2 regions of the Streptosporangium sp. NPDC048886 genome follow, and region 1 is predicted to be linked to the other one. Evidence: predicted binding sites of a transcription regulator. Region 1 holds the regulator's gene; the other holds the start of a gene.
What was found. The regulator HrcA, encoded in region 1, represses chaperone genes, less so after heat shock. The targets are predictions, from matches to a motif close to TTGGCACTCTCNNNNNGAGAGTGCCAA.
Positions count from the first base shown of each region.

Region 2: the regulator HrcA is predicted to act here: its motif matches at 9,954-9,980, upstream of groES (co-chaperone GroES).

Region 1 covers NZ_JBVJHH010000001.1:358,992-374,877, reverse strand. Annotated here, with positions in the region: gene ACZ6R6_RS01615 (16S rRNA (uracil(1498)-N(3))-methyltransferase) at 1-639, opposite strand, end outside; gene dnaJ (molecular chaperone DnaJ) at 727-1,869, opposite strand; gene hrcA (heat-inducible transcriptional repressor HrcA) at 1,882-2,895, opposite strand; gene ACZ6R6_RS01600 (hypothetical protein) at 3,075-3,809, shown strand; gene ACZ6R6_RS01595 (DUF3097 domain-containing protein) at 3,865-4,680, shown strand; gene ACZ6R6_RS01590 (DUF4870 domain-containing protein) at 4,705-5,397, shown strand; gene hemW (radical SAM family heme chaperone HemW) at 5,534-6,745, opposite strand; gene ACZ6R6_RS01580 (glycoside hydrolase family 18 protein) at 6,926-8,203, shown strand; gene lepA (translation elongation factor 4) at 8,289-10,130, opposite strand; gene ACZ6R6_RS01570 (glycoside hydrolase family 18 protein) at 10,205-11,206, shown strand; gene rpsT (30S ribosomal protein S20) at 11,355-11,627, shown strand; gene ACZ6R6_RS01560 (MarR family winged helix-turn-helix transcriptional regulator) at 11,892-12,380, opposite strand; gene ACZ6R6_RS01555 (EamA family transporter) at 12,456-13,355, shown strand; gene holA (DNA polymerase III subunit delta) at 13,498-14,469, opposite strand; gene ACZ6R6_RS01545 (hypothetical protein) at 14,583-14,735, shown strand; gene ACZ6R6_RS01540 (nuclear transport factor 2 family protein) at 15,047-15,514, opposite strand; gene ACZ6R6_RS01535 (ComEC/Rec2 family competence protein) at 15,688-15,886, opposite strand, start outside.
Region 2 covers NZ_JBVJHH010000015.1:56,677-72,562, reverse strand. Annotated here, with positions in the region: gene ACZ6R6_RS20185 (class II fructose-bisphosphate aldolase) at 1-720, shown strand, start outside; gene ACZ6R6_RS20180 (hypothetical protein) at 721-1,656, opposite strand; gene ACZ6R6_RS20175 (GuaB3 family IMP dehydrogenase-related protein) at 1,902-3,020, opposite strand; gene guaB (IMP dehydrogenase) at 3,157-4,638, opposite strand; gene ACZ6R6_RS20165 (helix-turn-helix transcriptional regulator) at 5,189-6,199, shown strand; gene ACZ6R6_RS20160 (DUF5319 family protein) at 6,303-6,680, shown strand; gene ACZ6R6_RS20155 (hypothetical protein) at 6,641-6,784, opposite strand; gene ACZ6R6_RS20150 (sigma-70 family RNA polymerase sigma factor) at 6,921-7,559, opposite strand; gene groL (chaperonin GroEL) at 7,836-9,461, opposite strand; gene groES (co-chaperone GroES) at 9,552-9,863, opposite strand; gene ACZ6R6_RS20135 (class I SAM-dependent methyltransferase) at 10,168-11,334, shown strand; gene ACZ6R6_RS20130 (hypothetical protein) at 11,527-12,720, shown strand; gene tsaD (tRNA (adenosine(37)-N6)-threonylcarbamoyltransferase complex transferase subunit TsaD) at 12,787-13,818, opposite strand; gene rimI (ribosomal protein S18-alanine N-acetyltransferase) at 13,811-14,263, opposite strand; gene tsaB (tRNA (adenosine(37)-N6)-threonylcarbamoyltransferase complex dimerization subunit type 1 TsaB) at 14,260-14,943, opposite strand; gene ACZ6R6_RS20110 (Cmx/CmrA family chloramphenicol efflux MFS transporter) at 15,422-15,886, shown strand, end outside.

The sequences.
Region 1 (15,886 bases):
GGCCCCCGCCGCGCGGAAGGCGTCGATCTCCTCCGGGCCGACACCGCCCTCGGGGCCGACCACCACGACGATGTCACCGGCGCCGGGGAGCTCCAGGGCCGACAGCGGGGAGGCCGCCTCCTCGTGCAGCACGACGCCCAGGGCGGCCGCCGACAGCAGCGCGGCGACCTCGGCGGTGGTGGCGGGCTCGGTCACCTCGGGCAGGTGGAAGCGGCGGGACTGCTTGCCCGCCTCCCTCGCCGTGGAGCGCCAGCGGTTCAGCGACTTGACGGCCCGCTCGCCCTTCCACTGGGTGACGCACCGGGCCGCGGCCCAGGGCACGATCACGTCGACCCCGGCCTCGGTCATCATCTCCACAGCCAGCTCGCCCCGGTCGCCTTTGGGCAGTCCCTGCACCACGACCAGGCGGGGCCGCGGGGCCGGCACGTCGTAGCGGCGCAGCACCTCGACGCGGAGGGAGTCCTTGCCGACCTCCCGGACCACGCACTCGGCGACGGTGCCCGCGCCGTCGGTCAGGTCGAGCCGCTCCCCGGCCCGCAGCCGGCGTACGGCCGCCGCGTGGCGCCCCTCGGGGCCGCCGAAGGTGAACTCCGCCCGGGCCAGGTCGACCGGTTCGGCCAGGAAGACCGGGACCGTCATCGGCCGGCCGGGACGTGCGGACCGGGCCGGCGGACGCCTGCGGCCCGGCCGGACCGGACGGCCCGGCCCGGCCCGGGGAGGCCGCCGTCAGCGGCCATTGAAGGCGTCCCGCAGCCTGGAGAAGAACCCCTGCTGGCCGGGGGCGAACTTGCCGGGCGGGCGCTCCTCGCCGCGGAGCTTGGCGAGCTCGCGCATGAGCTCCTCCTGGGCCGGGTCGAGGCGGGCCGGGGTCTCCACGTTGACGTGGATCAGCAGGTCGCCACGGCCGTTCTCGTTGAGGCGCTGGACGCCGCGGCCGTAGAGCGGGATGGTCTGGCCGGACTGGGTGCCCGGCCGGATGTCGAGCTCCTCGGCGCCGTCGAGCGTCTCCATGGTCAGGACGGTGCCCAGCGCGGCCGCGGTCATCGGGATCTGCACGGTGCAGTGCAGGTCGTCGCCGCGGCGCTCGAAGATCTCGTGCGGGCGCTCGACGATCTCCAGGAACAGGTCGCCGGGCGGGCCGCCGCCCGGGCCGATCTCGCCCTCGCCGGCGAGCTGGATGTGGGTGCCGTCCTCGACACCGGCCGGGATGCGGACCTTGATGGTCCGCCGGGTGCGGACCCGGCCGTCGCCGGAGCACTCCTGGCAGGGGTTGCGGATGATCGAACCGAACCCGCCGCACTGGGGACAGGGGCGGGAGGTCATGACCTGGCCGAGGAAGGACCGGGTGACCTGGGAGACCTCGCCCCGGCCGTGACACATGTCGCAGGTGTCGGGGTGGGTGCCGGACGCGGCGCCGGAGCCCGTGCAGACCTCGCAGAGCACGGCGGTGTCGACGACCAGCTCGCGGGTGGTGCCGAAGGCCGACTCGCGCAGGTCGAGCTCCACCCGGATGGTGGCGTTGCGGCCCCGGCGGGCACGCGACCTGGGTCCGCGGGCGCCGCCGCCGCCGGCCGCGCCGAAGAAGGCGTCCATGATGTCGCTGAAGGGGAAGCCCGCCCCGAATCCGCCCGGGCCCGCACCGCCGCCGGAGGAGAACGGATCGGCGCCCATGTCGTACATCTGGCGCTTGTTGGGATCGGACAGGACCTCGTAGGCCTGGGTGATGTCCTTGAACCGCTCCTGGGTCTCAGGATCGGGGTTCACGTCGGGATGCAGCTCCCGCGCCAGGCGGCGATACGCCTTCTTGATCTCTTCCGCACTGGCGTCACGGCGCACCCCGAGGGTGCCGTAGTAGTCGCTCTTAGCCACTTAGTTGACCTCTTAGGATGCAGCCAGGATCTGGCTGACGTAGCGTGCCACCGCGCGCACCGCGCCCATCGTGACCGGGTAGTCCATTCGCGTCGGACCCAGCACACCGAGCCGGGCCAGTTGCTTGTCCCCCGAACCGTATCCGGCGACGACGATCGACGTGCCCTGGAGTCCGGTGTAGGGGTTCTCCGAGCCGATCCGCACCGTCAGCGCCGACAGGTCGGAGGTCTCACCGAGCAGGCGTATGAGCACGACCTGCTCTTCCAGGGCCTCCAGCACGTCGCGGAGCCCGACGGTGAAGTCGGCTCCCGCGAGGTTGGCCGCCCCGGCGAAAACGATCTTTTCATCATGCCGGTCCACGAGGGACTCCAGCAGCACCGACAGGACCGTGGCCGCGAACGGCCGGTCCTCGGCCGGCAGTCGCTCGGGCAGGTCGGCGACCGTGTCGGGGACCCTGGCCAGCCCGCACCCGTCGAGGCAGGCGTTGAGAGTCGCGCGGAGATGGGCGACACGGGTCTCGTCCACCACGTCGGGCAGTTCGACCACGCGCTGCTCGACCCGTCCCGTGTTGGTGATGAGCACGAACATCAGCCTGCGCTCGCTCAGCGGGATCAGCTCGACGTGCCGGACCGTGGAGCTGGTCAGCGTGGGGTATTGCACGACGGCGACCTGCCGGGTCAGCTGCGCCAGCAGCCGCACCGTGCGCATCACGACGTCGTCGATGTCGACGGCGCCGGCAAGGAAGCTCTCGATGGCCCTCTTCTCCGCGCTCGACAACGGCTTCACCTGCGAGAGCCTGTCGACGAACAGCCGGTAGCCCTTGTCCGTGGGCACCCGGCCGGCGCTGGTGTGGGGCTGGGCGATGTAGCCCTGCTCCTCCAGCACCGCCATGTCGTTGCGGATGGTCGCCGACGACACACCCAGGTTGTGCCGCTCGACGAGGGCCTTGGAGCCCACCGGCTCGTTGGTGGACACGTAATCCTCGACGATGGCGCGGAGAACCGCCAGCTTGCGGTCGTCGACCAACGTGCTCACCTCCCTGCACCCGAATGCGAAACACCAGGTCTGGCACTCTGTGTTCCCGAGTGCCAAGTGTACGGCTCCAGCCCACGGGGTGCGATAACACGGCGTCAGGATGACGGGCCCAAGCAACTGTCAAGTCAACTGCTATCGGGATACAAGCGGCAAGACCCACAATTTACGACATGTCCCACGATTTCGGATCCCCCTCGGGCGGCGCCCCCTCCGGCGCCCCCGGCTACGGCGCCCCCCAGCAGCCCTACGGCCAGCACCAGGGCGCCCCTTCCTACGGCTACGCCTCCCCCGGTTACGGCGCACCCCAGGGGCCGCCGCCGAAGACGAAGGTCAAGCCCAGCGTCGGCTGGATCGTCGGCGCCTGGCTGGTCTTCGTCCTCAGCGTGATCGTCGGCATCGCCGGTTTCGCCGGCGGCATCTTCAGCGCGATCACCGACGCCGCGCCCACCAGCTCGTTCGAGCCGGGCAAGACCGTGACGGTCAAGCTCGACCCGGCGGACAAGCCCGCGATCTACGTCTCCGCCGAGACGGGCACCAACTTCGAGTGCCAGATCCAGGGCGATCCGGAGAAGGTCCGGCTCCAGCAGCCGGGCGTGCAGCAGACCGTCACCTCCGACGGCGTCGTCTGGGAGCTGGCCCTGCGGATCGGGGTGGACAAGGCCGGCGACTACCAGCTCACGTGCACCACCTCCGAGGGGGCGCCCGCCAAGTTCGGCGTCGGCAGGGAGATCGTCGCCGACTCGGTGGTGGGCGGCGCGGTCGCGCTGTTCGCGGTGCCGGGTCTGGGCTTCCTGCTGGCCGTCATCGTGACGATCGTCGTGCTGGTCAGGCGGAGCGGCGCCCGCAGGCGCCAGGCCGCCGCCGCGGCGGGGCAGTGGGGGCAGCCGGGAGCCTACGGCAGGTGATCACGGCTTTTGCTACCGTCCACTTGATCCCTGACGAGAGAGCGAGCGGCCGGTGATGTACGAGCGCGACGTGCTGTCGGAGAACTGGCGGCGCCCCCTCAAGGGGAAGATCCCCCAGGTCCCCGCGGAGCTCGACCTGGTCGTGGAGGACGCCGACGGCGGCTTCTGCGGCGCCGTGGTGGCCTGCGACAAGGAGGCCGTCACGCTGGAGGACCGGTTCGGGCGGCGGCGGCTGTTCCCGCTGGAGCCCGCCGCGTTCCTCCTGGAGGGCAAGGTGGTGACGCTGGTCCGGCCCACCGCCGCGCCGCGGGCTCCGAGGCGGAGCGCCTCGGGTTCGATCGCGGTGGAGGGCCTGCGGGCCCAGGTGGCCAAGGAGAGCCGGATCTACGTGGAGGGCGTGCACGACGCCGCGCTCGTGGAGAAGGTCTGGGGCCACGACCTCCGGGTGGAGGGCGTGGTCGTGGAGTATCTCGAAGGGGTCGACCACCTGCCCTCGATCGTCGAGGAGTTCGGACCCGGCCCCGGCCGCCGCCTGGGCGTGCTCGTCGACCACCTGGTCCACGGCTCGAAGGAGAGCCGGATCGCCGCCCAGGTCTCCTCGCCGCACGTGCTGGTCGTCGGGCACCCGTTCGTCGACGTCTGGCAGGCGGTCAAGCCCTCGGTGCTGAGGATCGGCTCCTGGCCGCCGGTGCCGCGCGGCATACCCTGGAAAGAAGGGGTCATCGCCGCCCTCGGCTGGGATCTGGAGCCCGCCGAGGCGTGGCGCCGCATTCTGGGATCGGTCACCACCTACGCCGATCTGGAGCCGGAGCTTCTCGGCCCCGTCGAGGAGCTGATCGACTTCGTGACGGTTCCCGGCCAGGATGACTAACCCCGCACCCCATCAGGAGGGGCAATGAGCGACAGTCCCCAGAGCCCGCGGTACGAGTCCGCGGGCGAGGAACCCACCAGGCAGGCCGGATGGCCGCCCCAGCCCGGTCAGGGCTACCCGCCCCCCGCGGCTGCGCCGTACGGATCCGGCGACCAGGACGGCCGCCAGGGGCCGTATCCGCCTCCCGGCGGATACGGCCAGCCGACCGGCGGGTACGGCCAGCCGTACGACGCCTACGGCCAGCCACCCGGCGGGTACGGCCAGCCATCCGATGCCTACGGCCAGCCGACCGGCGGGTACGGCCAGCCGTACGACGCCTACGGCCAGCCGACCGGCGGGTACGGCCAGCCGGTCGGCTACGGATACCCGCCCCAGCAGGGGGGCTACGGCTGGCGGCCCAGCCGTGACGAGACCACCATGGCCATGCTCGCCCACCTGCTGGGCCTGCTGACCTCGTTCGTCGGCCCGCTGGTGCTGTATCTCGTGAAGAAGGACGAGTCCCCCTACGTGCGGAGCCAGGCGGCCGAGGCGCTCAACTTCCAGCTCACCCTGATGATCGCCTACTTCGTCTCCTGGGTCCTGGCGTTCGTGCTGATCGGCTTCCTCCTGATCTTCGTGCTCTGGATCGGGTCGCTCGCCTTGATGATCATGGCCTCCGTCGCGGCCAACCGGGGGGAGAGCTACCGCTATCCGATGAACATCCGCTTCGTCAGCTGACCACCGGCGCACGCCCGGCCCTCAGCCGCCCCCGGGCGCCGGCACAGCCTCCCGGCGCCCGTGACGGACCCCGGGCCCGCACTCACGCGGATCCGAGGGCCGTCACGCGGGTCCGGAGGGCGCCGTGGACAGGCCCTCAGGTCAGGTCCCGCACCAGGGCGTCGGCCAGCAGCCGCCCGCGCAGTGTCAGCACCGCGCGGCCCGCCTTGAACGGTTCCATCTCGAGCAGCCCGTCGGCCAGCGCCCTGGCGACGACCGGTGGCCGCCGGATCTCCTCGAGCGGGAACCCCTGGGCGAGCCTGAGCTCCAGCATCAGCCGCTCCACCGCCCTGTCCTCCGAGGTGAGCACCTCGCGGGCGTGCGCGGGCGAGACGCCGGAGGCCAGCCGCCGGGCGTAGGCGGCCGGATGCTTGACGTTCCACCACCGGGTGCCGCCGACGTGGCTGTGCGCGCCGGGGCCGACGCCCCACCAGTCGCCGCCGGTCCAGTAGAGCAGGTTGTGCCGGCAGCGCCCGGCCTCCGAGGTCGCCCAGTTGGACACCTCGTACCACTCGAAGCCGGCCTCGGCGAGCATGGCGTCGGCGATGAGATAGCGGTCGGCGGCCACGTCGTCGTCGGGCATGGGCAGCTCGCCGCGCCGGATCCTGGCCGCCAGCCTGGTGCCGTCCTCGACGATCAGCGAGTAGGCGGACACGTGGTCGGGCCCGGCCTCGATCGCCGCGGCCAGCGAGGCCCGCCAGTCGTCGTCGCTCTCCCCCGGCGTGCTGTAGATCAGGTCCAGGTTCACGTGGTCGAACCCGGCCTCCCTGGCCTCCCGTACGGCCTGCGCCGGCCGGCCGGGGGTGTGCCGGCGCTCCAGCACCTCCAGCACGTGCTCGCGGGCGCTCTGCATGCCGAAGCTCATCCGGGTGAACCCGCCGCCGCGCAGCTCGGCCAGGTAGGCCCGGTCCACGGACTCGGGGTTGGCCTCGGTGGTCACCTCGGCGCCGGGGGCCAGCCCGAACTCCTCCTCGATCGCCGCCAGGATCCGGACCAGGTCTCCGGCGGGCAGCAGGGTCGGGGTGCCTCCGCCGAAGAACACCGTCTCGACCGGGAGGTCCGCCCCGCCGAGGATGGCCCGTGCCCGCCGTACCTCGTCGATCGCGGTGTCGGCGTAGTCACGGTGCGAGGCGCCGGGACCGAGCTCGGCGGCCGTGTAGGTGTTGAAGTCGCAGTAGCCGCAGCGGGTCACACAGAAGGGCACGTGGACGTAGAAGCCGAAGGGTCGCCCGCCGAGCCCGTGGAGCGCGCTGTCGGGGAGCCGGCCCGAGGCCGGTACGGGGTCGCCGTCGGGAAGAGTGGATGGCACGACACCAAGTCTGCCGCTCCCGTCCGGGTGCCCGGAACGGCGGCCGGCGCACCGCGGTGGCCGCCTATGCAGCAAATCAGCGGCAGACCGTTGACGCCCAGATCGGCCAAGTCTACGATCCGTGAAAACTTAAAGGAAAGTTTCCTATAAGTTAACCCCCCGACGCAAGTGGAGAAGCCCGTGCAGAGACTCCTCCGGCACACGCTCGCGGCGGTCATCGCCGCGGGCCTCACGGCGACAGCCGTACCGGCACCGGCTCAGGCCCGGACCGCCCCGGACCACGGCGACCGCTTCAAGCGGGTCGCCTACTTCATCCAGTGGGGCGTCTACGGCCGCAACTACCACGTCAAGGACCTGGACACCACCGGCGCCGCCGCCAAGCTGACCCACGTCAACTACGCCTTCGGCTCCGTCAGCGCCGGCGGCGACTGCGTCTCCTCCGACGCGTGGGCCGACTGGCAGCGCCCGGTCCCCGTCGGGCAGAGCGTGGACGGCGTCGGCGACGCCGAGGGCCAGGCGCTGAACGGCAACCTGAACCAGTTGAAGAAGCTCAAGGCCAAGCATCCCGGCCTGAAGGCGCTCATCTCCCTCGGCGGCTGGTCGGGCTCGAAGTACTTCTCCGACGCGGTGCTGACCCCCGAGGGGCGCGCCAGGCTGGCGGCCTCCTGCGTGGACCTGTGGCTCAAGGGCAACCTGCCCGGCACCGCGCCCGGCGCCGGAGCCGGCGTCTTCGACGGCATCGACCTCGACTGGGAGTGGCCGGGCTCCTCCGGCAACGAGGGCAACGTCATCCGGCCCGAGGACAAGCAGAACTTCACGCTGTTCACCGCCGAGCTGCGCCGCCAGATGAACGAGCTGGACCGGCGGAGCGAGCTGACCGCCTACCTGCCCGCCGCCGCTGCCAAGATCGACGCGGGCTTCGAGGTCCGCGACGTCTTCAAGCACCTCACCTTCGCCACCGTCCAGGGCTACGACCTGCACGGTCCGTGGGAGAACGTCACCGGCCACAACGGCAACCTGCTCACCGACCGGCGCGACCCCAGCCCGGTGAAGTACAGCGTGGACCAGACCGTCCGCGACTACCTGTCGCGCGGCGCCCCGGCCAGGAAGATCGTCGTCGGCATCCCGGCGTACGGCCAGGGCTGGACCGGCGTCACCGGCGGCCGCAACGGCCTGTACGGCACCGCCACCGGTCCCGCGCCCGGCACCTGGGCGGCCGGCAGCGACGACTACAAGAACCTGGTGAACAAGCCCGGCAAGCGCTACCGCGACCTGAGGACCGGCAGCAACTGGATATATGACGGCAACGAGTTCTGGTCCTACGACGACCCGGCCACGGTGGTCCAGAAGGCGGCCTACATCCGCCTCAAGGGTCTCGGCGGCTCCATGATGTGGTCCATCGACCAGGACGACGCCAGGGCCTCGCTGACCTCGGCGCTCTACAGCGTCCTGCGCTGAGTCGCCCGTCCCCGGACTGGGCGGGGCCGCAGGTCCTGGGTCACCGGCGGCCCCGCCCGCCCGCTCCGGACGGGCGGGCCGCCGGCTACTTCTTGGTCTTGTCGGCGGAGGAGGACTCGGTGGACAGCGCGGCGACGAACGCCTCCTGGGGGACCTCGACGCGGCCGACCATCTTCATCCGCTTCTTGCCCTCCTTCTGCTTCTCCAGCAGCTTGCGCTTACGGGAGATGTCACCGCCGTAGCACTTGGCCAGGACGTCCTTGCGGATGGCGCGGATGTTCTCGCGGGCGATGACACGGGCGCCGATGGCCGCCTGGATCGGGACCTCGAACTGCTGCCTCGGGATGAGCTCGCGGAGCTTCTTGGCCATCTCGACGCCGTAGCCGTAGGCCTTGTCCTTGTGGACGATGGCGCTGAAGGCGTCGACCGCCTCGCCCTGGAGCAGGATGTCGACCTTGACCAGGTCGGACTCCTGCTCCCCCGAGGGCTCGTAGTCCAGCGAGGCGTAGCCGCGCGTGCGGGACTTGAGCTGGTCGAAGAAGTCGAAGATGATCTCGCCGAGCGGCATGGTGTAGCGGATCTCGACGCGGTCCTCCGACAGGTAGTCCATGCCCTGCAGGTTGCCCCGGCGGTTCTGGCAGAGCTCCATGATCGCGCCGATGAACTCCGAGGGCACCAGCACCGTGGACTTCACCATCGGCTCGAAGACCTGGTCGACCTTGCCCGTGGGGAACTCCGACGGGTTGGTGACGGTGACCTCCTTGCCGTCCTCCATGATCACTCGGTAGATCACGTTGGGCGCGGTGGAGATGAGCGAGAGGTTGAACTCGCGCTCCAGGCGCTCACGGACGATCTCCATGTGGAGCAGGCCGAGGAAGCCGCAGCGGAAGCCGAAGCCGAGGGCCGCGGAGGTCTCCGGCTCGTAGACCAGGGCGGCGTCGTTGAGCTGGAGCTTGTCCAGCGCCTCGCGGAGCTCGGGGTAGTCGTCGCCGTCGATCGGGTAGAGGCCCGAGAACACCATGGGCTTGGGGTGCTCGTAGCCGCTGAGCGGCTCGGTGGCCGGCCGCCCGAGGGAGGTGACGGTGTCACCGACCCGCGACTGGCGGACGTCCTTCACACCGGTGATCAGATAGCCCACCTCGCCGACGCCCAGACCCTTGTCGGCGATCTTCGGCTCGGGGGAGATGACGCCGATCTCCAGGGTCTCGTGGGAGGCGGCGGTGGACATCATCTGGATGCGCTCGCGCTTGCCCAGGTGGCCGTCCATGACCCGGACGTAGGTGATCACACCCCGGTACGTGTCGTAGACGGAGTCGAAGATCAGCGCGCGGGCGGGCGCGTCGGCGTCGCCGACCGGGGCCGGGATGTTCTGCACGACGTGGTCGAGCAGCTCCCGGACGCCCACGCCGGTCTTGCCGGAGACCTTGAGCACGTCCTCCGGCTCGCAGCCGATGAGGTGGGCGATCTCCGCGGCGTACTTCTCCGGCTGGGCGGCCGGAAGGTCGATCTTGTTGAGCACCGGGATGATCGTCATGTCGTTGTTCATGGCCAGGTAGAGGTTGGCCAGAGTCTGCGCCTCGATCCCCTGCGCGGCGTCGACCAGCAGGATCGCGCCCTCACACGCCTGCAGCGAGCGGGACACCTCGTAGGTGAAGTCGACGTGCCCGGGAGTGTCGATCATGTTGAGGACGTAGTCGGTGCCGTCCACCTGCCACGGCAGCCGGACCGCCTGCGACTTGATGGTGATGCCGCGCTCGCGCTCGATGTCCATCCGGTCGAGGTACTGGGCGCGCATGGAGCGGTCGTCGACCACACCGGTGATCTGCAGCATGCGGTCGGCAAGGGTTGACTTGCCATGGTCGATGTGCGCGATGATGCAGAAGTTGCGGATCACCGCGGGATCGGTCTGGCCAGGCTGAATGCGCACCGGTGTCCGTTTCGACGGGATTGACGACGATCTACGACTGGCATACCAGCCGTCTTCCATGGTGACATGTCCGGGTGATTGCCCGGACCAGAGCACGGCGCGGCCTGCGGTTTCTGACAGTGGTGGCGGCCCTGCTCCTTGTGCTGCCCGGGGTGGCCGCGGCCACCCTCACGCTCCAGTTTACCGGGACACCCGCCTCGTGGGCGAAGAGCACCGGTCATGACGCCCTGTGGCTCGGCCACATGTGGGTGGACGGCCGCAAGGGCGCCGCCGACGTGAAGAAGCTGGCCGTACGGCTGCGCAAGACAGGCATCAAGGACGTCTACGTCCACGCGGGCCCGTTCGGCTCCGACGGATCGCTGCCCGGCGACAGGCACCCCGCCGCCAAGGACTTCCTGAAGTGGTGGCGCGCGGAGCTGCCCAAGGTCCGGGTGTCGGCGTGGCTGGGCCAGAAGGTCGACGGCGCCCTGGACCTCGACGACCCGGCCTCCCGGCAGCGCGTGCTGGACGGCGTGAGCCACGTCATGGAGCTCGGCTTCGACGGCGTGCACTACAACTTCGAGCCGATCGGCAGCGGCGACACCGACTTCCTCGACCTGCTGACCCGTACGCGCCCGATCGTCGGCGACGGGCTGCTGTCCACCTCCACCCCGCAGATCGAGCCGTTCCCGCTGACCCGCCCGGCCGTCCGTGCCGCCATCGGCCACGACAAGTACTGGTCGCCCGACTACTTCCGGGAGGTCGCGGCCCGCACCGACCAGGTGGCGGTCATGACCTACGACTCCTTCCTCCCCTCCGAGCTGCTCTACGGCGGCCACGTCGTACGGCAGGGCACCCTCGCCCTGGATCTCGTGCCGCCGGAGAAGACCCTGCTGCTCGGCGCGCCCGCCTACCACGACCACGGCGTCTCGTGGTCCGACGCGGCGGAGAGCGTGGCGACCGCGGCCGAGGGGGCACGCCTGGCGCTGACCTCCCACGGCAGGGGCCGGGAGCGGTTCGGGCTGGCCCTCTACGTCGACTTCGCGGCCACGGAGGAAGACTGGTCGGAATACGAGCGGTTCTGGTCCCGTCCGTGACGGGAGCACGGTAAGCTGATCAGGCATCCCTCTGTCCAGCCGGTCGATTTGAGCGACCGTCCGGGCAGTTGGTAGCCTGTTCAACTGCGTGTGGCGCGCCCTCTCTGCCCGCGCGCCCCACTCCGACGACATTCACCGAGGCTTCTTCGTGGCGAACATCAAGTCCCAGATCAAGCGCAACCGGCAGAACGAGAAGGCCCGGCTGCGTAACAAGGCTGTCAAGTCGTCCCTCAAGACGGCGATCCGCAAGTTCCGCGAGGCCGCCGACCAGGGCAACGTCGACGAGGCCGTCGTGCTCCAGCGCGCCGCCTCCCGCCAGCTGGACAAGGCCGCCAGCAAGGGCGTGATTCACAAGAACCAGGCCGCCAACCGCAAGTCGGCGATCGCCCAGCGCGTCGTCGAGCTCTCGGCTGCCAAGTAACCCAGGTTCTTCCAGACGCCGCATCCCCCGAAAGGGGGGTGCGGCGTCTTGGCGTTCTCCCGGCCCCCACTCCCCCGCCGCCCGGCCCCCTCCACAGGCCGGACCGCGCGGATCCACGGATCGCGCCCCACGCCGGTCCGGGCGGACCCACGCCGGTCCGGGCGGATCCATACGCGACCACTCCCAGGTCAGGTCGGGCGTGGCCGCACGCGACCCGGCCGGCCAGATCGGGCGGGCCTGGAGATCGCTCCTCGCCGGGCCGGACTACTCCAGGACGCCCATCAGGGCCCTGAGCAGGTCACCGAGCCGCCGGCGATCCTCCTCCGACAGCACGGCCAGCGCCTGGTGCTGGGGCTCCAGTCCCGCGGCCACGGCCTCATCGATCACCTGGAGCCCCTGGACGGTCAGGCTGACGCGCAGCGCCCGGCGGTCCTCGAGATCAGGGGTGCGGACGATCAGCCCCGCCCGCTCCAGCCGGTCGAGCCGTCCCGTCATGCCGCCGGAGGTCAGCATGAGCGTGGCGGTCATGGCCTTGGGTGACAGCGTGTACGGCTCGCCGGACCGGCGGAGGGTGGCGAGCACGTCGAACTCACCCCGGCCGATGCCGTAGGCCGCGTACACCTCCTCTATGCGGTCCCCCATGAGCCGGGCGATCCGGTAGATCCGCCCGAAGATCCCCATCGGCGACGGCTCCAGGTCGGGCCGCTCCCGCTGCCACTGCATCACGATCCGGTCAACCGGGTCCTCACTCATGCGATCAGGATAGCTTGACTCTAAATAACTTGATGCTAAGTTACTTGCTACTGATCTTATTGAAGGAGTTCCCCCGTGACCGCCCCGCGTCCGGCCCTCATCGCCGCCACCGCTCTCGCCCCCGCCGTCTGGGGCACCACCTATATCGTGACCAGCGAGTTCCTCCCCCCGGACCGCCCACTACTGACCGCCCTGCTCCGCGCGCTGCCCGCCGGGCTGCTCCTGATCGCCGTGACACGGGTGCTGCCCAAGGGCGACTGGTGGTGGCGCGCGTCGGTGCTGGGCGCGCTGAACATCGGCATGTTCTTCCCCCTGCTCTTCCTGTCCGCCTACCGGCTGCCCGGTGGTGTCGCGGCGGTCCTCGGCGCCATCCAGCCGCTCCTGGTCGCCGGGTTCACCCGCGCCGTGCTGCGCGAGACCGTCCCGGTCCACCGCGTGCTCGCCGGGATCCTCGCCACGGTCGGAGTCTCCCTCGTCGTGCTACGGGCCAACGCCGCTCTCGACGCCGTCGGCATCGCGGCGGGCGTCATCGCCGCGGCGGGCATGGCGGCCGGAGTCGTCCTCACCCGCTCCTGGGGGAAGCCCGCAGGCGTGGGCGACCTGGCCCTCACCGGGTGGCAGCTCACCGCGGGCGGCCTGGTGATCGCTCCGGTGGCCCTCGCCGTCGAGGGCATGCCGCCCGCACTGGACGGAGCCGCCATCGGCGGCTACCTCTGGCTGGGCCTCGTCGGCACGGCCGCCGCCTACACCCTGTGGTTCCGCGGCGTCTCCCGGCTGCCCGCCCCGCAGGTCTCCCTGCTCGGCACCCTCAGCCCGCTCACGGCGGCGCTGCTCGGCTGGATCGCCCTCGGTGAGTCCCTGAGCCCGCTTCAGCTCACCGGCTTCGCGCTGGCCCTCGCCGCGACCGTGCTCGGCCAGCTCCCCTCGCTCCGCCGCACCCGCACCCGCACCACCCCGAGCCCGCAGACCGTCTAGGCCCACCCCGAGCCCGCAGCCCACCCCCAGACCACCCCGAGCCGGCGGACCGCCCAGGCACCGCCCCGGGTCTTCCGGCCATCGGGGCACCGGGGGCCGCCCCGGGCGGCACCTCGCCGCGGCAGAGCCGGCAGGGCAGGGTCTAACGGCCCGTACGGCTGGCGACGACGGTCTGGATCATGTGTTCCAGCGCGTAGGCGGGGTCGGCGCCGCCACCCTTGACCTGCTCGTCGGCGGCGGCGGCGGCCTGGAGCGCCCGGGCGATGCCGTCGGGGCCCCAGCCGTTCAGCTGCCGCTGGACCCGGTCGATCTTCCAGGGCGGCATGCCGAGATGGCTGGCGAGCTGCCCGCCGCGCAGGTTGCGCGGGGCTCCACCCACCTTGGCCAGCGAGCGCAGCCCTCCGGCGAGCGCGCTCACCAGCAGGACCGGGGCCGTCCCGGTGGCCAGCGCCCAGCGGAGCTGCTCAAGGGCGTCACCCAGGCGCCCTTCGACGGCGGAGTCGGCCACGGTGAACCCGCTGACCTCGGCCCGGCCCCGGTGGTAGCGGGCGACGGCCGCCTCGTCGATGGCCTTGCCCGGAGTGTCGAAGGCGAGCTGGCTGCAGGCCGCGGCGAGCTCCCGGAGGTCGTTGCCCACCGCGTCGAGCAGGGCGGCGGCCGCGTCACCGCCGATGGTCCGTCCCGCCCGCTTCAGCTCGGCCTTGACGAACGCGAGCCGTTCGGCCGGCTTGGTCAGTTTGGTGACGGTGACCACGTGGGCGCCGGCCTTCTTGACCCCGTCCACCAGGGCCTTTCCCTTGACCCCGCCGGGATGGACCAGGACCAGCGCGACGTCCTCGGCCGGATGCGCGGTGTAGGAGACGATCTCGGCGATGACCTCCTTGGCCAGATCCTGGGCCGAGCGGATCGCCACCACCGACCTGTCACCGAACAGCGACGGCGAAGTCAGCCGGGTCAGCTCCCCCGACTCCACCTTCCCGCCGGTCAGATCGTGCACCTCGGTCCCCGGATCCGCCGCCCTGGCCCCCGCGATCACCTCTCCCACCGCACGGTCGGCCAGCAACTCCTCGTCGCCGAGTATCAGGGTCACGGGTGCTGGAACGGTCGCCGCCATGCTCAGCAGCATGCCATGCGCCGGTGACCGGATCACAACAAGCAAGCCATTCGCAATCCGAATGCAGGCGGTCCGGGGCACTCTTGGAGCGAGCAAGGGAGGCGAAACCCACGATGAACTCCACCACCTGCCGCCAGACCTGCCCGCACTGCGGGACGGCCCTCGACGAGGGCCCCATCATGTACCGCTGCGCACCCTGCAGCCGTTCCGTGTACGCCGCCGACGTGGACACCGAGTTTCACCGCCCGGCCAAGACCTCAACCTGATCCCCATACAGGGGGACCTGATCCCCGTAAGGGGAGGACCTGCCCCCCACACAGAGGGCCCCACACACGGAGGGACCTGATCCCCGCATGGGGGACCTGATCCCCGCATGGGGGACCTGCCCCCCACACAGAGGGCCCCACACACGGAGGGACCTGACTCCCACACGGAGGGACCTGATCCTCACGTGGGGAGGACCTGATCCCCGCACGGGAGAGACGGGGAGAGCACGTGCGGAGGCCCCACCGGGGAGCCGGCGTTCCTTGCGGCCCCGGCCGGTGGGAGGTCCATGGAGCGGGCGTGCGCAAGGCGGTCAGGCGCTCTGCGGGGTCTCACTCCATGCCTCGGCCCACCCTCCCTGCACCATGGTCTGGAAGACCCACCGGCCGCCGGCCTTCACCAAGAGGTCCGCATAGCGCATGCCGTACGCCTCGCCGTTCATGGTCACCGTCGCGTCGGTGACCACGACGACCAGATGCTTGGTCAGGAAGTGCGGCGTGCGGGTCGACTCCATCTGGATCTCTCCCTGCTCGCCGCCCCCCAACACCTCGGACATCGTGCGCGTGAACCGCTCGCGCGTCCACTGGGCCGCGAGACCTTCGCCGTCGGCGCTGTCGGTCACCACGTTGAGGGGGAACATCGCCATGTCCGCCATCCGCTCGACGTCGACCTTCGCGCTGTGGGCGTCGTACTCGGCGAACCACGCCTCGACGCTCTGCCGGTCCTCGGCCGTCGGGGTGAAGGCACCGCCGTCGAACGGGGATCCCTGGGTTTCCGTCACTGCCTGCTCCTTCGTGATCGGTGCTCTGCCCGGCACACGGCCACCGACTCTCCGTCCTCGGCGGGCCCCGCCAGAACCTCTTCCGGCGACCATATGAACCGTACGGTGTACCGTACACGGTACGGCAGATTCCGGCCACCCGGCGCCGGCGCACGGTCGGCTGGTCGACGCCGTCAGGGCCATGAAGATCCCATCCGGCCGGGACGGCCCCGGGGGATGACGGCCAGTCCTCCTTGGCGGGCCACCACGGCGAGGTCTCCCGACAGGTCGGTCCGGTAGACGCGCACACCGAGCCCGTTCAGCCGGGCCAGAGTCGACGGGGCCGGATGGCCGTAGTCGTTGTCCGCTCCCACGCTGATCAGCGCGGCACGG
Region 2 (15,886 bases), on a different contig from region 1:
GAGGCCGCCGGGGTGCCCGTCGTGCTGCAGATCAGCGAGAACTGCGTCCGCTTCCACGGCGCCCTCGCCCCGATCGCCGCCGCGTCGCTCGCGGTGGCCAGGGCGGCGGCGGTGCCGGTGGCCGTGCACCTCGACCACGCCACCGACCGAGCGCTCGTCGAGGAGGCCGTGGAGCTGGGCCTGGGATCGGTGATGTTCGACGCCTCGGCGCTGCCCGACGAGGAGAACGTGGCGCTCACGGCCGAGGTCGCCACCCTGTGCCACCGGCGGGGCGTGTGGGTGGAGGCCGAGCTCGGCGAGGTCGGCGGCAAGGACGGCGTGCACGCGCCGGGGGCGCGGACCAAGCCGCACGAGGCCGTGGACTACGTGGCCAGGACGGGCGTGGACGCGCTGGCCGTGGCCGTGGGCAGCTCCCACGCCATGACGACCAGGGACGCCGTCCTCGACCTGGAGCTGATCGCCGCCCTGCGCGCCGCGGTCCCGGTCCCGCTGGTGCTCCACGGCTCCTCGGGTGTGCCGGACGAGACCCTGCGCGCCGCCGTACGGCACGGCATGAAGAAGATCAACATTGCCACGCACCTCAACAAGACCTTCACCCGCGCGATCCGCGACCACCTGACCGCCGACGAGAAGGTCGTGGACTCCCGCAAATACGTCGCGGCGGGCCGGGCGGCCGTCGCCACCGAGGTCACCCGTCTCCTCGGGGTCCTGACCGGCTGATCACGACCATTTCCAGCGGACGCCGATCAGGCCGGGCTGGAGCGAGCCGGTCACCAGGTGGACCGCGTGGTGGGCGTTGAGGGCGAGCTCGCCCTGGTCGTGCTCGCCCGCCGCGGACTCGTGGCGGGCGAAGCGGCGCACGCTGACCGGCAGGGCCTCGGGGGCGAAGCTCACCCGGAGCACGTACTGGCCCGCCGGGAAGCGGAAACCCCTCTCGTACTCGGTGGTCTCCACGCCGCTCGGATCGGCGAGCTCGTAGCGCATCACCTGGGTGTCGCCGGTCCGGAGCGCCCGGTCGAACAGCAGCTCGGCCACCACCAGAGCGGTCGGCCCGTCGCGGCGGACCCGGCCGACCCGGCAGTCCTCCAGGGCCCGGATCCGCACCCGCTCCACGTCGCACCCGATGTCGCCCCGGTAGACCATGATGTAGCGGTCGGCGGCGTCCTCGTGCGCCTGCACCACCTGGAGCGTCTCGCGCCGCGTGGTGCTGCGGTCCGCCCCGATCTGCAGCGACTCGTACATGCCGGCGATGTGCAGCCTGCGGTCGTCGGCCACCCCGTCCAGCTCGTCCAGCAGGCTCGACAGGGCGCGCGCGGGGCCCATGGCCGAGGAGTGGGGACCCGCCCCGGCCGCGGGCCCGGCGCTCTGGCCCCGGCCCCGCGGCCGGGGCGGGCCGAGCAGGCCCATCAGCGAGCGCGGCGGCAGGATGAGGATCTCCTCCAGGGCGCGTACGGCGCGCAGCGACTCGGGCCGCTCGGGGCGGCGCAGGCCCTGCTGCCAGTAGCTCAGGCTCGTCATCCCGACCCGCAGGCCGCGCTCTTCCAGGCGCTGGCGGAGCCGGTCCAGGGTCAGGCCGCGCGCCTCCACCGCGGCCCGGAGCGCGACGTGGAACGGGCCCTCGCTGAGAGCGGCCCGGAGCTCGCGATCATCCGACACATGGGCATGTTCACAGATTTTCCCCCATACGTCACTTTCGCGATCCCGTAGCCGCCCGCGCACGCCGTCCGCACGCCCGCGCGCGCCATCCACGCACGCCGTCCACGCACCCGCGCGCGCCATCCACGCACGCCGTCCACGCACCCGCGCACGTCACCCGCGCGTCGCGGCGCAGGGGACGGGGCCGTGAGAACGGCGGACGCCCGGCCCGGCGGGCCGGGCGTCCGGGTGGGACGTCGGCCCCGTCAGCTGGTGTGCGGGGCGACGACGACCTCGACCCGCTGGAACTCCTTCAGGTCGGAGTATCCGGCGGTGGCCATCGTGCGCTTGAGCGCGCCCATCAGGTTCATCGAGCCGTCGGCCACCGAGGACGGGCCGTGCAGGATCTGCTCCAGCGTGCCGACCGTGCCGAACTCGACCCGCTTGCCCCGGGGCAGCTCGGGGTGCTGCGCCTCCGAGCCCCAGTGGAAGCCGTGGCCGGGGGCCTCGACCGCCCTGGCCAGCGGCGAGCCGACCATGACCGCGTCGGCGCCGCAGGCGATCGCCTTGGCGATGTCGCCGGAGGTGCCCATGCCGCCGTCGGCGATGACGTGGACGTAGCGGCCGCCGGACTCGTCCATGTAGTCGCGGCGGGCCGCGGCCACGTCGGAGATCGCGGTCGCCATCGGCACCACCACACCCAGCACCGTGCGGGTGGTGTGCGAGGCGCCGCCACCGAAGCCGACGAGCACGCCGGCCGCGCCGGTCCGCATCAGGTGCAGCGCCGCGGTGTAGGTGGCGCAACCACCGACGATCACCGGGACGTCGAGCTCGTAGATGAACTGCTTGAGGTTCAGCGGCTCGGCCCGGCTGGAGACGTGCTCGGCGGAGACCGTGGTGCCGCGGATCACGAAGATGTCGACGCCCGCGTCGATGACGGCCTTGTGGTGCTGGACGGTGCGCTGCGGGGACAGGCGGACGGCGGTGGTCACCCCGGCCGCGCGGATCTCCTCGATGCGGCGGCCGATCAGCTCGTCCTTGATCGGCGCGTCGTAGATCTCCTGGAGCCGCCTGGTCGCGGCCTCACCCTTGAGCTCGGCCACCTCCGCCAGCAACGGCGTCGGGTCGTCGTAGCGGGTCCAGAGACCTTCGAGGTCCAGCACCGCGAGACCGCCGAGCCTGCCGACCTCGATCGCGGTCTTGGGCGAGACCACGCTGTCCATCGGGCTCACCACGACGGGCAGCTCGAACCGGTAGGCGTCGATCTGCCAGGCGATCGAGACCTCCTCCGGGTCGCGGGTACGACGGGACGGGACGATGCCGATCTCGTCGAGCGCGTAGGCGCGACGGCCGTTCTTGCCGCGTCCGATCTCCACCTGAGTCATATGTCTGTCTTTCCCATTCCATGCGTGTACGGCTCACGCCGAGCGGCGTAAGCCGTACAGGGCCGTTGTGGCCCGCCTGCTCGCCGGACCTGGCGCGGGCACCTCGACGTCCGTCCTCGGCGTCCGCGACAGGACTCTACCGACGGTGGTAGTTCGGAGCCTCGACCGTCATCTGGATGTCGTGCGGGTGGCTCTCCTTCAGGCCCGCGGCGGTGATCGGCATCAGCTCGCACCGGGTGTGCATCTCCTCGACCGTGCGGCACCCGGCGTACCACATGCCCTGGCGCAGACCGCCGACGAGCTGGTGGGCGACCGCCGCGACCGGACCGCGGTAGGGGACCTGGCCCTCGATGCCCTCGGGGATGAACTTGTCCTCGCCGCCGACGTCGGCCTGGGCGTAGCGGTCCTTGCTGAAGGAGGCGCCACCGCGCTCGCGGTTGCGGACCGCGCCGAGCGAGCCCATCCCCCGGTAGGACTTGAACTGCTTGCCGTTGATGAAGATCAGCTCACCCGGCGACTCCTCGCATCCGGCGAGGAGCGAGCCCAGCATCACCGCGTCGGCGCCGGCGGCGATGGCCTTGACGATGTCGCCGGAGTATTGGAGACCGCCGTCGCCGATCACCGGCACCCCGGCCGGGCCGGCGGCCAGCGAGGCCTCGTGGATGGCCGTCACCTGCGGGGCGCCGACGCCGGCGACCACGCGGGTGGTGCAGATGGAGCCCGGGCCGACGCCGACCTTGATCGCGTCCGCCCCCGCGTCGATCAGCATCTGGGCGCCCGCGCGCGTGGCGATGTTGCCGCCGATCACCTCGACCCGGCTGTTGGCCTTGATCGTGGAGATCATGTCGGCGAGCCCCTTGGAGTGGCCGTGGGCGACGTCCACGATGATCACGTCGACGCCGGCCTCGATCAGCGCCATCGCCCGCTTCTCGGCGTCGCCCCCGACGCCGATGGCCGCCCCCACGACGAGCCGGCCATCGGCGTCCTTGGTGGCGAGTGGGTACTGCTCGCTCTTGGTGAAGTCCTTGACGGTGATGAGCCCGCGGAGCCGCCCGTCGGCGTCGACCAGCGGGAGCTTCTCGATCTTGTTCTCGCGGAGCAGCTCGAACGCGCCGTCCCTGGACACCCCGACCGGCGCGGTGACCAGCGGCATCGGGGTCATGACCTCGCGCACGGGACGGCGCTGGTCGGTCTCGAAGCGCATGTCCCGGTTGGTGACGATGCCGACGAGCACGCCGGACGGGTCGGTCACCGGGACGCCGGAGATCCGGTAGGTGGCGCACAGGCGCTCGACGTCGGCGAGGGTGTCGTCCGGCGAGCAGGTGACCGGGTTGGTGACCATCCCGGCCTCGGAGCGCTTGACGAGATCGGCCTGCTGGGCCTGGTCCTCGATGGAGAGGTTGCGGTGCAGGATGCCGATGCCGCCCTGGCGGGCCATCGCCACCGCCATGCGGGCCTCGGTGACCGTGTCCATCGCCGCCGACACCAGCGGGATGCGCAGGGTGATCCCGCGGGACAGCCGCGTGCTGGTGTCCGCCTCCCCCGGCTGCAGATCCGAATAAGCGGGCACCAGGAGCACGTCGTCGAACGTGAGTCCTGGCTCGGTGAACTTGGCCATCTGCAACCCTCCTGCCACGGCGCTCTCATAAGCGGGGAAAGGCGCCGGCCCCCTGGTCATAGTTTAGAGTCTGGCTCCAAACCCGGGGGACATCGGGGATAAACGAGGGACCGAGCGGTCGGTGACCCGCCCGGTCCCCCGGTCACCGGCACCGCCACGAGACGCCTGTGTGCCGCCGGACCCCCCTCCGCGTCCGGGCGGCGGCGCTCGTGACCGGTGCCGACGCTCTGTCAAGGGTGCGTCACCGCCTGTCCACCCGCAATGGGCAAACGTGCAATTGCACGAAGTTGCACCGCGGTGTCGCACCGCGGGCGTGACGCGCCGGCGGGCGGATCCGCACCCGCGGGTGACGTGCCGCCGGGCCGGGTCAGGCCCCGCGCACGTCGCGTCGGCGGGCCGACGCGCGGGCCGGGCGCGACGTGCCGCCGGGCCGATCCGCGGGCCGGGCGCGGAGCCCGATACGGGGCGCGCCAGTCATGGCAACGTCCGGACAGGGATGATTCGCCGGGTTATCCTCTCGGGATCGCGTCACCTCAGGAGCCCCTCCCCGATGCGCATCGACACATCCGCACTGCCCGATCCGCTCGCGACCCTGGGCCTCACCCCGGGCCAGACCGCGCTGTACAACACGGTGTTGCGCCTGCACCGCGCCACCTGCGCCGCGCTCGCCGACGCCACCGACCGCTCGCCCGAGGCGCTGGAGCGCGAGCTGGCCAGCCTCGTGCGGCTGGGCGTGGTCGACGAGCAGGGCGGGGAGTATCTCGCCAGGCACCCCGCCGCGGCGCTCGGCCACCTGATCGCCGAGCGGCTGGACCGCCTCGCCGCCGAGAGCCGCAGGATCGACACCGTGCTCGGGTCGATCCGCGGCTTCATCCACCAGTACGACGCCGGGCTCGACTACCAGACCGGCCAGTTCGCGGTGGACCTGGTCGGCGGGGCCGACGAGCTCTACGAGAGCGTGATCGGCATGGCGGTCCAGGCGCCGCCGCTGGAGCTGCTGTCGGCCGTCCCCGACACCCGGACGATGAGCGACTTCGCGCACCGCTACGCCGACCAGTGGATCGGGGCCCAGCGCACCGGCCTGCTCTCCTGCCGGGTCGTCATCCCGGTCCACACGCTGGAGACCGCCGGCCTGCGGGACAAGCTGGACCAGTTCGAGCGGGCCGGGGCCCAGGTCCGCACCCTCGACGTGGTGCCGAGCTGGTTCCTGATCGCCGGGGCCGACGCCGCGGGCATGCCCGCCCAGTGGGGCGGCGCCCTCGCCGAGAACGCCTACAACTTCCACCTGGTCCGGGCGGCCATCGTGGTGGCCGCGCTGCGCTCGCTCTTCGAGGAGCTGTGGACCCGCGCGGCGCCGCTGCCGTGGACGCACCGCGGCGACGGCGTGACGCGGGTGCTGCGGCTGGCCGCCCAGGGGGTCTCCGACGAGGTGATCGCCCGGCAGCTCGGGATCTCGGTCCGGACGGTGCGGGCCCGGTTCGCCGACGCCATGGCCGAGCTCGGCGCGCAGTCGCGCTTCCAGGCGGGCGTGGAGGCCGCCCGCCGTGGGTGGCTGGCGTAGTTCCGGACCTGCGCGCGGGCGGCCGGTGTGGTTCCGGGCCTGGTCGTGGGCGACTGGTGTAGTTCGGCCCCTGTTGGCCGCATCGAGGTCATAAGGTGGGAACGTGCTCGACGATGTCCCTCGCGACCCGTTCGCGGATGACCCCGACGACCCGGCGGCGGCGCTGGGAGAGCCCGACGACCCCGAGCCGCTGACCTCAGCCGAACGCGACGAGGCCATGACCGATCTCGCCGACGTGGAGGTCTTCCGTTCGCTGCTGGAGCCCCAGGGGGTGCTCGGCCTGGTCCTCGACTGCCCGGAGTGCGGCGAGCAGCACTACTTCGACTGGGAGCTGCTGCGCGGCAACCTGCGGCAGATGATCGAGAACGGCCGGCCGCAGGTGCACGAGCCCGCCTACCAGCCCGACCCCACCGACTACGTCACCTGGGAGTACGCCCGGGGTTACGTGGACGGGGTGATCGACACCGAGGAACAGCGCTGATCGACGTCGTCGATCAGCGCGGCCAGCAGGTTGACGGCGGCGTCGGAGGTGGGGACGGCCTCCCTCCGGGAGAGCGCCTCCAGGACCGTGTCGGTCTCGGCCACGGCCGGATCCTCCTCCGGCCCGTATCTGCGGGCCGGACGCCGCGGATGGACCGCCGTCATGGCCCCGCCCGCCAGCCGGCGCCGCGGGCCGCGCCCGGCGCCGCGCACCGCCGGACCACGCTCGGCTGCTCGGCGGTCAAGCTATCGACTCCAGCTCCGCCATCGCCCGCAGCCGGGCCAGCGCCCGGTGCTGGGCGACCCGGACCGCACCTGGTGACATGCCCAGTACATTACCCGTCTCCTCCGCCGAGAGGCCCGACACCACCCGGAGCATGAGCAGCTGGCGCTGGTTGTCGGGGAGCCTGGACAGCAGCCTGCGGGCGTGCTCGGCCTCGATGTAGCGGACCACGGTCTCCTCCGGCCCCGGGCCCTCGTCGGGCCCGTCCGGGAGGTCCTGGGTGGGCACGGCGGAGCGCACGGAGCTGCGCAGCGCGTCGGCCACCTTGTGGGAGGCGATGCCGAAGACGAAGGACGCGAACGGGCGTCCCATGTCCCGGTAGCGGGGCAGCGCGGACAGCACCGCGATGCATACTTCCTGGGCCACGTCGTCTGCGATGTGATACTGACCGGAGACCCGGCCGAGACGAGCACGGCAATAACGGACGACCATTGGCCGTAGCTGCGCGATCAGGGTTTCGATCGCGGTGCGATCACCCTGAACGGCGAGGCTCGTCAGATCCTTGAGATCATCCCTGTGGGCGACCCCGTCAGATCTCGTCGCAAGCCTTACCCCACTTTTGGCGTCGGCGACGCATCCCTCGGTCACGTTAGGCATGATGCCCGCCCCGATCCGGCCTGTCGTCATGGCGAACGGCTACGGATTGGTCACATTGAGGCGGAGATAACGGGGCGTAATCGAATGGCGACAGCGACGACCTTAGTATGCGCAAATATTTCATTGGATAGCCGAATATGTCGGCTATTTGTTAGAAGGACGTTTGGCCTTCCGCGCGGCCGGCGATGACGCTTTGGGGCCCCTTTCGGTTTACCCGGAAAACCGAACGGCCCGCACCCCCCGAGGGGACGCGGGCCGTAGCGGATCCGGTGGAGGTCAGTGGCCGTGGCCGTGACCGTGGCCGTGACCGCCGGCGGCGGCCGGGGCCTCCTCCTCGGGCTTGTCCACCACGAGGGCCTCGGTCGTCAGCAGCATGCCGGCGATGGAGGCGGCGTTCTGGACGGCCGAGCGGGTGACCTTGACCGGGTCGATGACGCCCTGGCTGATCAGGTCGCCGTACTCGCCGGTGGCGGCGTTGAGGCCCTCGCCCACGGAGAGCTCGGCGACCTTGGTGGTCACCACGTAGCCCTCGAGGCCGGCGTTCTCGGCGATCCAGCGGGCCGGCTCGATGAGCGCCTTGCGGACCACGGCGACACCGGTCGCCTCGTCGCCGGACAGACCGAGGTCGTCCAGGACCTTGGAGACGTGGATGAGCGCGGAGCCACCGCCGGAGACGATGCCCTCCTCGATCGCCGCGCGGGTGGCGGAGATCGCGTCCTCCAGGCGGTGCTTCTTCTCCTTGAGCTCCACCTCGGTGGCCGCGCCGACCTTCAGCACGCAGACACCGCCGGAGAGCTTGGCCAGGCGCTCCTGGAGCTTCTCGCGGTCCCAGTCGGAGTCGGACTGCTCGATGGCGAGCTTGATCTCCTTGACCCGGTCGGAGATCGCCTGCTGGTCGCCGGCGCCGTCGACGACGGTGGTGGCGTCCTTGGTGATCACGACGCGGCGGGCGGTGCCGAGCACCTCAAGGCCGACGTGCTCCAGCTTGAGGCCGACCTCCTCGCTGACGACCTCGCCGCCGGTGAGGATCGCGATGTCCTGCAGCATGGCCTTGCGGCGGTCGCCGAAGCCGGGGGCCTTGACCGCGACGGAGGTGAAGGTGCCGCGGATCTTGTTGGTGACCAGGACGGCCAGGGCCTCGCCCTCGACGTCCTCGGCGATGACGAGCAGCGCCTTCTTGGTCTGGGCGATCTTCTCCAGCAGCGGCAGGAAGTCGGCGACGGAGGAGACCTTGCCCTGGGTGATCAGGATGTAGGGGTCCTCCAGGACCGCCTCCATGCGCTCCTGGTCGGTCACCATGTAGGGCGACAGGTAGCCCTTGTCGAACTGGAGTCCCTCGGTGAACTCCAGCTCCAGGCCCATGGTGTTGGACTCCTCGACGGTGATGACACCGTCCTTGCCCACCTTGTCGAACGCCTCGGCGATCAGCTCGCCGATCTTGGCGTCCTGCGCGGAGATCGTCGCGACGTGCGCGATCTCCTTCTTGTCCTCGACCGGGCGGGCCGACTCGATCAGCTTGTCGCTGACGGCCCTGGCGGCGAGGTCGATGCCGCGCTTGAGCGACAGCGGCTGGGCACCGGCGGCGACGTTGCGCAGACCCTCGCGGACCATCGCCTGGGCGAGGACGGTGGCGGTGGTCGTGCCGTCACCGGCGATGTCGTTGGTCTTGGTGGCGACTTCCTTGGCGAGCTGGGCGCCGAGGTTCTCGTACGGAGCCTCCAGCTCGACCTCGCGGGCGATGGTGACACCGTCGTTGGTGATGGTCGGCGCACCGAACTTCTTGTCGATGACGACGTTGCGGCCGCGCGGGCCGAGCGTGACCTTGACGGCGTCCGCGAGGGCGTTCACGCCACGCTCAAGAGCGCGGCGGGCGTCCTCCTCGAACGACAGGATCTTCGGCATGACAGTCCTCTCTAAAAGCACGTCGGCGCATCAAAGCCCCGGGCGCTCGCGCGGCCCGGGGCTCGATACGTCATCTTTATGAAGCGTGGATTACTTCTCGATGATGGCGAGCACGTCACGGGCGGAGAGCACCAGGTACTCCTCGCCGCCGTACTTCACCTCGGTGCCGCCGTACTTGCTGTAGAGGACGATGTCGCCCTCCTTGACGTCGAGCGGGATACGCTTGTCCCCGTCCTCGTCCCAGTTGCCGGGGCCCACCGCGAGGACCTTGCCCTCCTGCGGCTTCTCCTTGGCGGTGTCCGGGATCACGAGGCCGGAAGCGGTGGTCTGCTCGGCCTCAAGCGGCTGGACCACGATGCGGTCGCCGAGCGGCTTAACGGGAACCTTGGTGGCGGTCGTCACGTCGGACCTCCCCTTCAGATTTGGATGATCTAGAAGAGGCGACCAGCGGTCTGCCGTCGCGGGTGTCAGACCTGCCTCGTCGCATATTTATTGGCACTCTCAAGGGGAGAGTGCCAATACGGAACAGTATGCAAGGAGGGCTTGACAGTCAACACGAACCGCCCTTGTGCGCTTCCCGCGAACGTCGGTCCCCCGGCGTCGAGGGGTTCCGGCCCGCGCGGACCTGGCCTCCGGACCGAGCCGGACCGAGCCGCCGGACCGAGGCGGAGGGCGGCACCTCGGCCAGGCGGTAACGTCGGACGGCGTGGACCTTGACGCATTCCGGGAGCTGCTGACGCCGCGCGGCCAGGAGGCCCTGGGGGCGGCGGCCGAGATCGCGGGCGACGACCCGGTGGCGGCGGTGACGCGGCTCCGGAAGACCTACGACGCCGGCCTGACCTCGGCGGCGCTCACGCAGGCCACGCTCAGGCGGCGGGCGAGGGAGAAGTTCGGCGCCGACGCCGATCTCATGTATTTCACCCCGGGCGGCCTGGAGCAGTCCACCCGCCGCGAGGTCGCCGACCACCGGGCCCGCCGCATCGCCCCGGGCTCCCGGGTCGCCGACGTCTGCTGCGGCATCGGCGGGGACCTCCTGGCGCTGGCCAGGGCCGGATGCGCGGTGGAGGCCGTCGACGCCGACCCGCTCACGGCCGCGGTCGCCCGGGCCAACGCCGACGCCCTCGGGTTCGGGGACCGGGTCTCGGTCCGCGCGGCCGACGCGGCCACGCTCGACCCGGCCGCCTTCGACGTCCTGTTCGCCGACCCCGCCCGCCGTACCGCGCGGGGCCGGACCTTCGACCCGATGGCCTACTCGCCGCCCTGGCCCGACGTGCTGACGATGGTGGCACGGGCCGAGGCGGCCTGCCTGAAGGTCGCCCCCGGCATCCCCTACGAGTTCATCCCCGCCGGGGCCGAGGCCGAGTGGGTCTCCTACAAAGGCGACGTCAAGGAAGCCGTGATCTGGTGCGGCGGGCTGGCCGGCGGCGCGGAGCGCAGGGCCACGATCCTGCCGGCGGGCGCGACGATGACGCCCGACCCGGCGCTCGGCCCGGCCGGGCACGGCCCCGTGGGCCGCTACGTGTACGAACCGGACGGCGCGGCGATCCGGGCCCACCTCGTCGCGGAGATCGCCGCGATGGTCGGCGGCCGCCTGCTCGACCCGCACATCGCCTACATCACCGGGGACGCCGCCGTGCGGACGCCGTGGGCGTCACGGTACGAGGTCCACGAGGTGCTGCCGTTCTCGCTCAAGCGGCTGCGGGCGGCGCTCCGCGAGCGCGGGGTCGGCAATGCGACGATCAAAAAGCGCGGTTCCGCGGTCGATGTCGAACGCCTGCGGAAAGACCTGCGACTATCCGGTGACGGCTCGGCGGTCGTCATTCTCACCCGGATTGTCGAAAGGCCGTTCGCCCTCATCTGCACCCCTTCTTGACCTGCCGAAACCGCGAATCCAGACATTCCATCGGCAATCACGATCTTTTAAATTCCGCTCCGAAAAACCTTGATCCAAAGGCTAGGGTTGCCAGGCGGGAGTTCTTCCCCGCCTGCGGTTCGACCGCGTTCGCCAGCAAAAAAGGACCAACCCCACCGCGCGGCTGACCGTCGGCGGGTGAAGGAGCTCTCGGTGGATCACTCCGACCACACCCTGCTCCAGGCAGGCAGTCAGACCGCCATCTCCGACCGGATGCGCGAGCTCCTCGCCCGGGCCGCCCAGGACCACGTGTACGAGCAGCGCACCCAGGGCGCCGTGCTGGATGAGATCCGCCAGCGCCTGGAGGGCATGGAGTGGCTGCTGCGGGAGGTCAGGGAGCGCGAGCTCGGCGGGCTGGGCGGGACGCTGGAATCCGTCCACGGCCGCCTGGACGACATCGCCGTCCGCCCGCCGGCGTGGGCCGAGGGCCTGGCCCAGCACGTCGAGGCGGTCCGCGACCACGTGGACGCCGTGGGCGAGCGCGTCGGCTCCCTCGGCCAGGGGGTCGAGACCGTCCGCGACCGGGTCACGCCCATCGGCGAGCTGCCGAGCCTCTGGGCCGACGTCGGCACCGTCGGCGAGAGCGTGGACGAGGCGCTCGTCCGCCTCCAGTCGATCGCCGACGGCACCCAGGGCGTCGGCGACCTGGTGGGCGACCTCGCCGAGCGCCTCGGCCGGCTCCAGGCCGGCATGGAGGCCGCGGCCGGCCGTTTCACCCGCCTGGACAGGTCGCTGGCCGAGCTCGCCCAGCGCGCCGAGCGCCTGGAGTCGGGGCTGCTCGGCCTGTCCGCGAGCGTGCGGGAGAGCGTCGGCGAGGCGGCCGAGCGCCTGCTGGCCGCGGTCGAGCAGGTCAACGGCCGGGTCGAGCTGCTCACGACCCGGACCGACGGCCGCTTCGACGCCCTCGACGAGCGCCTCGACGACGTCGAGGGCCGCGTCACCGGCCGGGTCGACGCCGTCGGCTCCCGCCTGTGCACGCTGGAGGGCCACGCGGAGAAGCTCGGGCTCCGGCTGGAGGGCGTCGACGACCACGTCGAGACCGTCGGCCGGCGCGTCGACGGGCTGCCCGCCGTCCTGAACGTCGGCGAGCTCATCGACGCCCAGAGCGCCGATCACGCCGGCCGGCTGGCCTCCCTGGACGAGCGCGTCGTCCAGACCCAGGCAGCCCTCCTCCCCCTGGCCGACATGCTCCGCGCCCAGCCCGACCGCGAGCAGCTGGCCGAGGCCCTCGGCGAGGCCGTGGAGCCGGCCCGGACCGACCTCACCCGCCACCTGAGCGCCCTTGAGGAGACCATGCTGGCCCTCGCCGAGGCGCTGCTGCGCCCCACCCGCAACGACAAGGACTGACCCCGTACGGCGGCGCCACCGCCGCGGACTCCGCCGGCGGGAGCGTGGACGGCCGGAGCCGCGAGGTCACACGTGGACGGTGGTGATCGGCAGTGAGGAGTCGGCGGGGATGTCCAGCGGGGACGGGGTGATGCCGGCCGCCACCAGGTCGGAGCCGAGCGCGGCCACCATGGCCCCGTTGTCGGTGCACAGCCCCGGGCGCGGGACGCGCAGCCGTACGCCGGCCGCCTCGCAGCGCTCCCGGGCGAGGGCGCGCAGCCGGGAGTTGGCCGCCACACCGCCGCCGATCAGCAGGTCCCGGACGCCGTGCTCGCGACACGCCTGCAGGGCCTTGCGGGTCAGCACGTCGACCACGGCCTCCTGGAACGACGCCGCCACGTCGGGCACGTGGATCGGCTCGCCGGTCCGCTCCCGCGCCTCCACCCAGCGCGCCACGGCGGTCTTCAGCCCGGAGAAGGAGAAGTCCAGCGTCCCGTCGTCGTATTTGCCGCGGGGGAAGGCGATGGCGGTGCCGGAGCCGTCCTGGGCCGCGCGGTCGATGTAGGGGCCGCCGGGGAAGGGCAGGCCGAGCACCCGGGCCACCTTGTCGAACGCCTCGCCCGCGGCGTCGTCGACCGTGGAACCCAGCGAGATGACGTCCTTGGCGACGTCGGGCACCAGCAGCAGGGAGGAGTGGCCTCCCGAGACCAGCATGGCGATGCACGGCTTGGGCAGGGCGCCGTGTTCGAGCTGGTCCACGGCCACGTGGGCGGCCAGGTGGTTGACGCCGTACAGCGGCAGGCCCAGGCCGAGCGCGTAGGCCTTGGCGGCGGCGACGCCGACGAGCAGCGCGCCGGCCAGGCCGGGGCCGGCGGTCACCGCGATCGCGTCGATGTCGGTGAAGCGCAGGCCGGCCTGCTCCAGGGCCCGCTCGACGGTCGGGGTCATCGCCTCCAGGTGCGCCCGGGAGGCCACCTCCGGCACCACGCCGCCGAACCGGGCGTGCTGCTCGACGCTGGAGGCGATCGCGTTGGCCAGCAGGGTGTGCCCCCGGACGATGCCCACTCCGGTCTCGTCGCAGGAGGTCTCGATGCCCAGGACTAGAGGTTCGTCACGCATTGAGGTCCTTCTTCATCGTGATCGCGTCGGTGCCGTCCTCGTAGTAGCGGCGGCGCAGGCCGATCCGCTCGAACCCGAAGCGGTCGTACATCGCCTGCGCGTCCGGGTTGTCGGCGCGGACCTCCAGGAACACCGAGTGCGCGCCCCGCCGTACGGCCTCCGCCAGCAGTTCGGTCAGCAGGGCCGCGCCGATCCCGGCCCGGCGCCGGTGGGCCGAGACGGCGATGGTCTGCACGTCCGCCTGGTCCCCGGCCGCGAAGAGCCCGGCGTAGCCGACGATCTCCTTGTCCACCAGGGCCACCACGTAGTGCCGGGTCCGCGGCTGGTCGTCGAGCTCGCCGCGGAGCATGCCCTCGCTCCACGCGTCGCGCGGGAAGGTCTTCCGCTCGATCTCCAGCACGGCGGGCAGGTCGTCGACGGTCATCAGGCGCAGCGCGGCGGTCATGCGGAGACCTTCTTCGGCGCCGAGGGCACCTGGGCGTCGGGGCGGCGCAGGTAGATCGGGTGGGGCAGGCTCAGCACGGGGTGCGTGCCGCTCTCCACGACCTCCCGGACGTCGGACCCGGCGAGCTGCTCGGCGGCCAGCGCCGCCATCGCCCCCGCGGAGGGGTACTGCGGCGCGTCGGCCAGGCGGGAGGGCCCGACGACCTCGGCGTACATCCGCGCGCCCGCGCCGACGAGCGGGAGCTCCGCGGGCAGGTCCTGCGGCCTGTCCACTGCGGGGCCGGACAGCCGGACCCGCGGGTCCTCGTAGTGCCCCCAGAACACCTCCTTGCGCCGCGCGTCGGTGGCCACCAGGAACGGCCCGGTCAGCCCGCTGCCGTAGGCGACGGCGTCGAGCGTGCACACGCCGTAGGCCGGGACGCCCAGTGACGTCGCGAGGGCCTGGGCGGTCATCAGGCCGACCCGCAGGCCGGTGTAGGGGCCGGGGCCGGAGCCCGCGACGACGGTGGTGACGTCGCCGAGCGAGACTCCGGCCTCCTGCAGGACCGTCTTGATCGTGGGTACGAGCAGCTCACCGTGGCGGCGCGCGTCAACGGTCGCCGACTCGGCGAGGACCCTCTCACCGTCGTGCAGGGCTGCGGTGACGGCGGGGGTCGCGGTATCAAAGGCCAGGACCAGCACGGACAGTTAGCCTAGTCCGTCCCGGGGCACCAGGGCCCACTCCGCTCCACCGGTCCGTCCCGGAGCCGCTCCCGGCACCGGCCTGACCGGCGCCGGGAGCGGCCGGCACCGCCGCGCGACGGGTCCGCCGGCAAACGCGTGGACGTGCCACGCCGGGGTCGCTAACCTGTGCCCATGTCCAGCCCCGAGGCGTCAAGACTCTAGCCACCGGACTTCCGGTGGCCATCCACGCCGACGTATCGCAGTCCTGCCGCCCCTGAGGCCGCGGGCGTCGTCGGCTGTGCCCACTGTCACCGGATCACCGTAGTGCGGGCTGTGTCCGGCCTGGACCGTGCGTCACCTCCGTGACGCCGGCAGGCCCTTCCGCGCGCAGGCCGCGCCCTCCGGCCGGACGGTCGTCATCCGCGACGCCGATCCGGGGGCCGCTGCGGCCTGCCGCTTCCTTACCGATCCGCGATGTGGTTGCGGAGTTGTTGTCATGCCGTTCGTTCTTTACCTGCTCGGACTCGCGGTCTTCGCTCAGGGGACCTCCGAGTTCATGCTGTCCGGCCTCGTGCCGGACATCGCCCGGGACATGCACGTGTCCATCCCCACCGCGGGGCTGCTGACCTCGGCGTTCGCGGTGGGGATGGTCATCGGCGCGCCGCTGATGGCGATGGTGAGCCTGCGCTGGTCACGGCGCCGCTCGCTCCTGACCTTCCTGGTCGTCTTCCTGCTCGTCCATGTCCTCGGCGCGGTCACCACCAGCTACGGGGTGCTGCTGGCCACGCGGTCCGTCGGGGCGCTGGCCAACGCCGGATTCCTGGCGGTGGCCCTGGCGACCGCGACCGGCATGGTCGCGCCGGACGCCAAGGGCCGGGCCGCCTCCGTCCTGCTCGGCGGCGTCACCGTCGCCTGTGTCGTGGGCGTCCCCGCCGGCGCGCTGCTCGGTCAGCTGTGGGGG